DNA from 3 places in the Pseudomonas grandcourensis genome. Region 1 is predicted to be linked to each of the others. Evidence: predicted binding sites of a transcription regulator. Region 1 holds the regulator's gene; each other region holds the start of a gene.
What was found. Region 1 encodes sigma-54, which starts transcription at its own class of promoters, with help from an activator protein. Its sites were predicted from a motif close to ANTGGCATNNANNTTGCTNT; they were not measured.
Positions count from the first base shown of each region.

Region 1 (3,278 bases):
GATAGGGGCGTCCAGGTGCATCAATGCACTGATGGGCGAAACACAGCCCTTGAGGCGGCAATGTGGAATGGCGATGCCATTGCCAAACCCGGTGGAGCCGAGTTTTTCACGGGCAATCAGTGCCTCGAAGACATCTTGCATCTCCAGGGCCGGCACTTCGCGGGCGATCAGATTGGCAATTTGTTCGAGGGCTTTCTTTTTACTGCCTCCCGGCACGTTCACCAGGGAACGGCCGGGGGTCAGGATACTTTCAAGTCGGATCATGGGTAGGGAGTGTTAACGACCGGTTGCGCCCTGAAGGAGGCTCTGGGTCTTTTCCTTATGCTTTTTGAGTTGTTTATCCAGCTTGTCGGTGAGTGCGTCGATCGCGGCATACATATCGGTATGTTCCGCGTTGGCGACCACTTCATTCCCGGGAATATGTAGCGTGGCTTCGATTTTCTGCTTCAGTTTTTCGACGGTCATCGTGACCTGCACATTAGTGATCTTGTCGAAATGTCGCTCCAATCGCTCGAGTTTTTCGCCGATGTAGGTGCGAAGAGGTTCGGTCACTTCCAGTTGGTGTCCACTGATGTTGACTTGCATACAGCTTCTCCTTCGTTGCCAGTGCATAAAGCGGTAGATCAGATGATCTACCACTGGAACGCTGTGGCGTGGCCCTACATCAACCGCTTGCGTTCGCTCGAAGGCGCGATCCCGAGGGATTCGCGGTACTTGGCGACGGTGCGGCGAGCCACCTGAATGCCTTGTGCCTCCAGTAAACCAGCGATCTTGCTGTCACTCAACGGCTTTTTCTGATTTTCCGCTGCAACCAGTTTTTTGATGATCGCCCGGATCGCCGTGGACGAGCATTCGCCGCCTTCGGAGGTGCTTACGTGACTGGAAAAAAAGTACTTCAGTTCATAAATGCCCCGGGGGGTGTGCATGAACTTCTGGGTGGTCACCCGTGAAATCGTCGACTCATGCATGCCCACCGCTTCGGCGATGTCATGCAGGACCAGCGGCTTCATAGCTTCGTCGCCGTACTCCAGAAAGCCGCGCTGATGCTCGACGATCTGGGTGGCAACCTTCATCAGGGTTTCATTGCGGCTTTGCAGGCTCTTGATGAACCAGCGGGCCTCCTGCAACTGATTGCGCATGAAGGTATTGTCGGCGCTGGTGTCGGCGCGGCGCACGAAACCAGCGTACTGGGCGTTGACCCGCAGCCGTGGCACTGACTCCTGATTGAGCTCCACCAGCCAGCGCTCGTTGTCCTTGCGCACGATGACGTCAGGAACGACGTACTCGGCTTCGGTGGACTCGATCTGCGAGCCCGGACGAGGGTTGAGGCTCTGGACCAGCTCGATGACCTGGCGCAGTTCGTCTTCCTTGAGCTTCATGCGACGCATCAACTGGCTGTAGTCGCGGCTGCCAAGCAGGTCGATGTAATCGGTGACCAGGCGCTTGGCCTCGGCCAGCCAAGGGGTCTTGGCAGGCAGCTGGCGCAATTGCAGCAGCAGGCATTCGCCCAGGTTGCGGGCGCCGATGCCGGCGGGCTCGAATTGCTGGATGCGGTGCAGGACGGCTTCGATTTCGTCCAGTTCGATGTCCAGTTCCGGGTCGAAGGCTTCGAGGATTTCCTCGAGGGTTTCGTCCAGGTAGCCCTGATTGTTGATGCAGTCGATCAGGGTCACGGCGATCAGGCGATCGGTGTCGGACATCGGGGCCAGGTTCAGTTGCCACAGCAAGTGGCTCTGCAGGCTTTCGCCGGCCGAGGTGCGGGTGGTGAAGTCCCACTCGTCATCGTCGTTGCTTGGCAGGCTGCTGGCGCTGGTCTGGTATACGTCTTCCCAGGCAGTATCGACGGGAAGTTCGTTGGGAATGCGTTCGTTCCAGTCGCCTTCCTCAAGGTTATCAACCGTAGGGGCGCTTTCCTGGTAGGAGGGCTCCTGGATGTCAGTGTTGGGCTTTTGTTCGGCGTTGTCGGCCAAGGGGTCGGAATTGTCGAAGTCGTCGCCTTCTTCCTGGCGTTCGAGCATCGGATTGGACTCCAGGGCCTCCTGGATTTCCTGTTGCAGGTCCAGGGTCGACAATTGGAGCAGGCGGATGGCCTGTTGCAGCTGCGGTGTCATCGTCAGCTGCTGGCCCATTCTCAAGACTAGCGATGGTTTCATGGCAGGGGCTTAACACCTTATTCGCCGGCGCACATGCGCCATCCACTACAGGGCGCCGGGGCGCCAAACTTAAGCAAATTATATGCCTGAAACTAAAGGGTTTGCCTAGAGCGCTGTAACAATAAAAACTATAAAGCTGTGTTGCTGCGCTGCCCTTGTTGAGGGCTGACCACGCTTGTCGGCACGAGGCGCTGGTGAGTGGGCCGGTCAGGTGCCCGGGCAACTGCCTGGGCACGGCTCAGCGCTTACAGGCGGAACTCATGGCCCAGGTACACTTCCTTGACCAGGTCGTTGGCCAGGATGGTCTCTGCGTCGCCTTCGGCGATCAGTTGGCCGTCATTGACGATATAGGCGGTTTCACAGATATCCAGGGTTTCACGAACGTTGTGGTCCGTGATCAGCACGCCAATGCCTTTGGCCTTGAGGTGGTGAATGATCTGCTTGATGTCGCCGACCGAAATCGGGTCCACGCCGGCGAAGGGTTCGTCGAGGAGGATGAATTTCGGGTTGGTGGCCAGGGCGCGGGCGATTTCCACGCGGCGGCGCTCACCACCGGACAGGCTCATGCCCAGGTTGTCGCGGATGTGGCTGATGTGGAACTCCTGCAGCAGGCTTTCCAGCTCCTTGCGACGGCCGGCCTTGTCGAGTTCCTTGCGGGTCTCGAGGATGGCCATGATGTTGTCGGCCACCGACAGTTTGCGGAAGATCGATGCTTCTTGCGGCAGGTAGCCGATACCGGCCTTTGCGCGGCCGTGCATCGGCTGGTGGCTGACGTCCAGATCATCGATCAGGACGCGGCCCTGGTCGGCCTGCACCAGGCCGACGATCATGTAGAAGCAGGTGGTCTTGCCGGCGCCGTTCGGGCCAAGCAGGCCGACGATCTGGCCGCTGTCGATGGACAGGCTGACGTCACGCACGACCTGGCGGCTCTTGTAGCTCTTGGCCAGATGCTGAGCTTTCAGAGTTGCCATTACTGGGCCTTTTTCTCGTCGGTTTTCTTCTTCGGCTGGATCACCATGTCGATACGCGGGCGCGACTCGGTGACCTTGCTGCCTGTGGCGCGACCGGCGCTGGCGAGTTTCTTGTCCGTGTCGTAGACAATTTTCTCGCCTTGGGTGACGTTGT
Region 1 covers NZ_CP150919.1:991,889-995,166, forward strand. The annotation lists gene ptsN (PTS IIA-like nitrogen regulatory protein PtsN) at 1-264, opposite strand, end outside; gene raiA (ribosome-associated translation inhibitor RaiA) at 277-585, opposite strand; gene AABM52_RS04260 (RNA polymerase factor sigma-54) at 660-2,153, opposite strand; gene lptB (LPS export ABC transporter ATP-binding protein) at 2,399-3,124, opposite strand; gene lptA (lipopolysaccharide transport periplasmic protein LptA) at 3,124-3,278, opposite strand, start outside.

Region 2 (3,278 bases), 600 kb from region 1:
GGGCCGGTGACGCAGGCCACAGGCAAACAGCCCCGGGCTCTTAGCTCGGTCGATAAACGCGCACATTGGCATGCCCCTCACTGAGCAAATGGTGGGCATGCAGGCGACTCATCACGCCTTTGTCGCAATACAGCAGGTACTGGCGAGTAGGGTCCAGTTCCTTGAAACGAGCGTTCACTGCATAAAACGGCATCGTTTGTACCTCGATGCCAGCAAGGTCCAGCGGGTCGTCCTCAGCGGCATCCGGGTGACGGATGTCGATGACGATCTGACCGGCCAGCGCTTCGCTGACTTCTTCAATCTGCAAATCCTGGCCCAGTTCATCGATCACGCGATCGATCGGCACCAGCTTGGCGTTTTCGAGCGCACGCTCGAGTACCGCCATATCGAATTCTTTCTCTTCATGCTCGACGCGATAGCGCTTGGCTGCAGTCTTCGGATTGACCGAGATGACGCCGCAGTATTCCGGCATGTGCCGGGCGAAATCGGCGGTGCCGATTTCGTTGGCCAGGTCGATGATGTCCTGCTTGTGACTCGCGATCAGCGGACGCAACACCAGCTTGTCGGTCACGCAGTCGATCACCGACAGGTTCGGCAGCGTCTGGCTCGACACCTGGGAGATCGCCTCACCGGTGACCAGCGCGTCGATCTGCAGTCGATCGGCAATTTGGGACGAAGCGCGCAACATCATACGCTTCAATACTACGCCCATATGACTGTTATCGACTTTGCCGAGAATTTCGCCCAGCACTTCTTCAAACGGCACACTGACAAATAGCACGCGTTGGGAGCTGCCGTACTTCTTCCAGATGAAATGCGCGACTTCCATGACGCCCAGTTCGTGGGCACGTCCGCCCAGATTGAAGAAGCAGAAATGCGCCATCAGGCCGCGGCGCATGATCTGGTAGGCCGCCACGGTGGAGTCGAAGCCACCGGACATCAGCACCAGGGTCTGCTCCAGGGCGCCCAGCGGATATCCGCCGATGCCGTTGTGCTGGCTGTGGATCACGAACAACCGTTGGTCGCGAACTTCGATCCGGACTTCGATCTCCGGCGCTTTCAGGTCGATCCCGGCGGCGCCGCACTCGCGACGCAGCTTGCTGCCGACGTATTTTTCGACGTCCATCGAGCTGAACGGGTGCTTGCCCGCACGCTTGCAACGCACCGAGAAAATCTTCCCGGCCAGCGCATCGCCGTAGTGCTGCCTGCACTTTTCGGTGATGTCGTCGAAGTCGCCCAGCGGGTACTCGTCGATCTGCAGAAAGTGCGCGATGCCTGGCATGCAGGTCAGGCGCTCACCCATCTCTTTCAAGGCTTTCGGGTCGGTAACGCGGGTTTCCAGCTCGAGATTGTCCCACACGCCATTCACCACCACGGCCGGGTCCAGATCGCGGAGCACGGCGCGGATGTTTTTGGCCAACTGGCGGATAAATTTCGTCCGGACAGGTCGACTCTTGATGGTGATCTCGGGGAAGACTTTTACGATTAATTTCATGGAAACAGCGCGCGCATGGCCTGCCGAAAAAGGGGGCGCGGATTATAGCGGAAATTGCTCAAGGTTTAACCAGTTAATGTGCAGAAGGTTTCGCACGCACCAAAACAGGTCATTTATTAGATGTGGCGCCACATTACAGGGCGAGTTTTTCTGCTTTAAAGCGCAATATGCCCTCGCAAGCGTGTTTTTGGGGCAAAAAACCCATGCTGGGGCACTGGCATGCAATTTGCTCCCTTGTGAGGCAGGTTGCCTTGGCAGAGTATTCGCGCCGGCATCACCCACATTTAAGGGCATCCATTACTAGCCCGAAGCCACCCGGAGGACACTATGTCGAAGTCGGTTCAACTCATCAAAGATCATGACGTCAAGTGGATTGATCTGCGCTTCACGGACACCAAAGGCACTCAGCACCACGTGACCATGCCGGCTCGCGATGCGCTGGATGACGATTTCTTCGAAGTCGGCAAAATGTTCGACGGTTCCTCCATCGCTGGCTGGAAAGGCATCGAAGCCTCCGACATGATCCTGATGCCGGACGACTCCACCGCTGTCCTGGATCCGTTCACCGAAGAGCCGACCCTGATCCTGGTCTGCGACATCATCGAACCTTCGAGCATGCAAGGCTACGACCGCGACCCACGTGCGATCGCCAAGCGCGCCGAAGAGTACCTGAAGGCCACCGCTATCGGTGACACCGTATACGCCGGTCCAGAGCCAGAGTTCTTCATCTTCGACCAGGTGAAGTTCAAGTCCGACATTTCCGGCTCCATGTTCAAGATCTACTCTGAACAAGGTTCGTGGATGTCCGACCAGGACATCGAAGGCGGCAACAAAGGCCACCGTCCAGGCGTCAAAGGCGGCTACTTCCCGGTTCCGCCGTTCGACCACGACCACGAAATCCGTACCTCCATGTGCAACGCACTGGAAGAAATGGGCCTGACCGTTGAAGTTCACCACCACGAAGTGGCGACTGCCGGCCAGAACGAAATCGGCGTCAAGTTCAACACCCTGGTGAAGAAAGCCGACGAAACCCAAACCCTGAAGTACGTTGTACACAACGTTGCTGACGCTTACGGCCGCACCGCGACCTTCATGCCGAAGCCACTGTACGGCGACAACGGTTCGGGCATGCACGTTCACATGTCCATCTGGAAAGATGGCAAGAACACCTTCGCTGGCGAAGGCTATGCCGGCCTGTCCGACACCGCCCTGTACTTCATCGGCGGCATCATCAAGCACGGTAAGGCCCTGAACGGCTTCACCAACCCGGCTACCAACTCCTACAAGCGTCTGGTTCCAGGCTTCGAAGCTCCAGTGATGCTGGCCTACTCGGCTCGCAACCGTTCCGCTTCGATCCGTATTCCTTACGTGTCGAGCCCGAAAGCCCGCCGTATCGAAGCACGCTTCCCGGATCCGGCTGCCAACCCGTACCTGTGCTTCGCCGCACTGCTGATGGCTGGCCTGGACGGCATCCAGAACAAGATCCACCCTGGCGACGCAGCTGACAAAAACCTGTACGACCTGCCGCCTGAAGAGGCCAAAGAGATCCCACAAGTTTGCGGCAGCCTGAAGGAAGCCCTGGAAGAGCTGGACAAAGGTCGTGCGTTCCTGACCAAAGGCGGCGTTTTCAGCGACGACTTCATCGACGCTTACATCGCCCTGAAAAGCGAAGAAGAAATCAAAGTACGTACTTTCGTACACCCACTGGAATACGAGCTGTACTACAGCTGCTGATCCGGTAGCGCCGCAACACGCGGCGTGACAAAAATGAGGTCTCCTTCGG
Region 2 covers NZ_CP150919.1:391,704-394,981, reverse strand. The annotation lists gene thiI (tRNA uracil 4-sulfurtransferase ThiI) at 41-1,495, opposite strand; gene glnA (glutamate--ammonia ligase) at 1,823-3,229, shown strand.
Region 2: a site for sigma-54 is predicted at 1,709-1,728, ahead of glnA (glutamate--ammonia ligase). Genes of this name have one in related genera too.

Region 3 (3,278 bases), 1.0 Mb from region 1:
CCGCCGCCCTGGGAGGAATTGACCACCAGGGAGCCTTCGCGCAGGGCGACACGGGTCAAGCCGCCGGGCACGACCCGGGTTTCACGACCCGACAGGACAAACGGCCGCAGGTCGATATGGCGTGGCGCAATGCCGTTTTCGACAAAGGTCGGACAGGTCGACAGCGACAGCGTCGGTTGCGCGATATACGCATGGGGCTTGGCGATGATCCGCGCGCGGAAGGCTTCGATTTCCGCTGCCGTCGCCGCCGGCCCCACCAGCATTCCGTACCCGCCGGAGCCTTGGGTTTCCTTGACCACCAGTTCTGGAAGATTGGCCAGCACGTGGGAAAGCTCAGACGGATTACGGCATTGCCACGTAGGAACGTTCTTCAGGATCGGCTCTTCATCGAGGTAGAAACGGATCATGTCGGTAACGAACGGATACACCGACTTGTCGTCCGCCACCCCCGTGCCGATGGCATTGGCCAGCACCACGTTGCCGGAACGGTAGGACGACAGCAGCCCCGGCACGCCGAGCATCGATTCCGGGTTGAAGGCCAGGGGATCGAGGAAGGCGTCGTCGAGGCGACGATAAATCACGTCGACCGCTTTCGGCCCGTCGGTGGTGCGCATGTAGACCTTGTCGTCACGCACGAACAGGTCCGCGCCCTCCACCAGTTCCACACCCATTTCCCGCGCCAGGAACGCATGCTCGAAGAACGCACTGTTGAAGCGCCCCGGCGTCAGCACCACCACGCTCGGGTTATCGATGGGGCTTGAGCTCTTCAGGGTGTCGAGCAGCAGGTTCGGGTAGTGGTCGATGGGGGCGATGCGTTGCGCCGCGAACAGCTCGGGGAACAGGCGCATCATCATCTTGCGGTCTTCGAGCATGTAGCTGACGCCGCTCGGCGTACGCAGATTGTCTTCGAGCACGTAATACGTGCCGTCGCCGTCGCGCACCAGATCGACGCCGGAGATGTGCGAATAGATATCGCGGTGCAGATCCAGCCCTTGCATCGCCAACTGGTACTGCTCGTTGGCCAGCACCTGCTCGGCCGGAATGATGCCGGCCTTGATGATGCGCTGTTCGTGGTAGAGGTCGGCGAGGAACATGTTCAACGCCTTGACCCGCTGGATGCAGCCGCGCTCGACAATCCGCCATTCACTGGCGGGGATGCTGCGGGGGATGGTGTCGAAGGGAATCAGGCGCTCTGTGCCCTGCTCGTCCCCGTAGAGCGTGAAGGTAATCCCGGCGCGATGAAACAACAGATCGGCCTCGCGTCGCCGTTGTGCCAGAAGCTCGTCAGGCGTCTCGGCCAGCCAACGGGCAAACTCCCGATAATGCGGGCGGACCTGGCCGCCGGCATCGTACATCTCATCAAAATAGGTGCGGATCATGCCGTACTCCTTGTCACTCGGACGTCCAGACCTTCGCAAGGCCCGTGCCATCGGCATAAACGCTTAAATTTCAATCGGTTGGATAATCAACGCGCACTCACCGCACCAATCCTGTGCGGTAAATGCCCCAACCTGATCGCCCCCGCTTCATTGCAAGGCGTGGTGGTCGCCTATCACCAGCATAGTCAGAGTTGATTTCACTGCCCGGCAACGGGTGCGGATAATCCACGCATTCGCTGAAAAGCTCACCGAACTTCCCTTTTAGTCGCCTGCCCTGGCGGCTTTTTTTTGTTGGTGTCCAACGCCCACAAATGAAAACGGCCAACCCGAAGGTCAGCCGTCATTGCTGGTTGTCACTGTTCATAAGGTTATGCGAGTCGCCCTCGTACCTCCTGTTTCACACCCCAGCCTTCGATAATGCCGCCCAGAGGCTCGACCACTGCTTCGAAACCCTGTTCGAAGTCGCCGATATCGTCGTAGGTGGCATACATGACCTTGCACAACTCCAGCGCCCAGGCACCGTCGTCACGCACACTGATTTGCGCATCCAGGGATTCACCACGGTGGAAATGACCTGCCGCCCTGCGTGCCCGCTCCTCGTCCGGGAAAATGGCGTAGAACTCGATGGGATGAAACCGCGAAAAGTCAAAACCGCCTTCTTTCATGCGGCGCAGCACGCTGCTGCTGATGTCTTCTTGATAGGCTGTGCTCATGAAACGTCCTCCTCAAAACGATGGATAGACTTTCCGTACTCCCTCACCCGCAACCGAACAGCGCGAGCGACGGCAACCGATGTGCCGGCGGGAAACAAGCATGGAGCTGACAAGACCAGACCTTAGCGATTCATTCGCTGATCTCGCTTGCAGAGTAGCCTCAAGATAGAGCCTCTGCCAAGGCCTGGATGTGAATGCGACAGGTGTGGTTCAGATTGGAGCAATGCCGAGGATTTGAATGCTGTTCTGGGACTTGAGCTCTTTGACGCACGCATCGGCGGTCCGCCCTTCCAGATCGTTCAGATCCAGTTCGGCGGCGACAGGGAGAAGCCGGGCCTTGATGAGCTTGGCGGCGTGCTCGTAGTCCGGGCGTTCGATGCACTCAAAGACTTCGTTGATGGTTTCGCCATGATCATCCACGAAAGTGACTTTCCACTTTTGCATTGGTGCCTCCTCGATAAAACCCATGAATGGGCCTACCTCTATCTCGACCTGTTAGCTGGCTAATTGTTCCACCGTATTACATAGGTCGGCGGATGTAATCAAAGACTCACAACACCCACTGCCATTGCGTCGAGCGCAATCCATGTAGGAGCGAGCAGGCTCGCTCCTACAGGGTTTTAGTCGTTGCTTGGCTTGTTCACCGCCTGCAACACGTATTGCGGCAAGGCGAAGGCGCCGATGTGGATTTCTGGATTGTAGTAGCGGGTGACGATGCCGCTGCCCGTGAAGCGCTGTTGCAGGGTTTCGCGGGACAACTTGCGATAGGCGGTATTGGTGGCGCCCCAGGCGAAGGTCATCGAGCCACCGATGTAGGTCGGCACAGCGGCCTGATAGAAGTGCCAGTCGGGGAACAGGCTGCGCAGGCGACCGGCGGTGGTCTTCACTTCTTCGATCTGCATGAACGGCGTACCGTTCTGGGTCACCAGGATGCCGCCTTCGTTCAGGCAACGGTGGCAGGCCTGGTAGAAGTTTTCCGAGAACAGCACTTCACCCGGTCCGATCGGGTCGGTGGAGTCGGAAATGATCACGTCGAACTTTTCAGTGGTGGTGGCGACGAAACGCATGCCGTCGTCGATCACCAGGTTCAGGCGTGGATCATCGAACGCGCCCTTGGAGTGGTTCGGCAGGAATTCCTTGCACATGTCGACCACGGTGCCGTCGATCTCGACCATGGTGATGTGCT
Region 3 covers NZ_CP150919.1:2,014,377-2,017,654, reverse strand. The annotation lists gene AABM52_RS09120 (circularly permuted type 2 ATP-grasp protein) at 1-1,379, opposite strand, end outside; gene AABM52_RS09115 (ribonuclease E inhibitor RraB) at 1,748-2,092, opposite strand; gene AABM52_RS09110 (hypothetical protein) at 2,303-2,536, opposite strand; gene speE (polyamine aminopropyltransferase) at 2,713-3,278, opposite strand, start outside.
Region 3: a site for sigma-54 is predicted at 1,412-1,431, ahead of AABM52_RS09120 (circularly permuted type 2 ATP-grasp protein). Genes of this name have one in related genera too.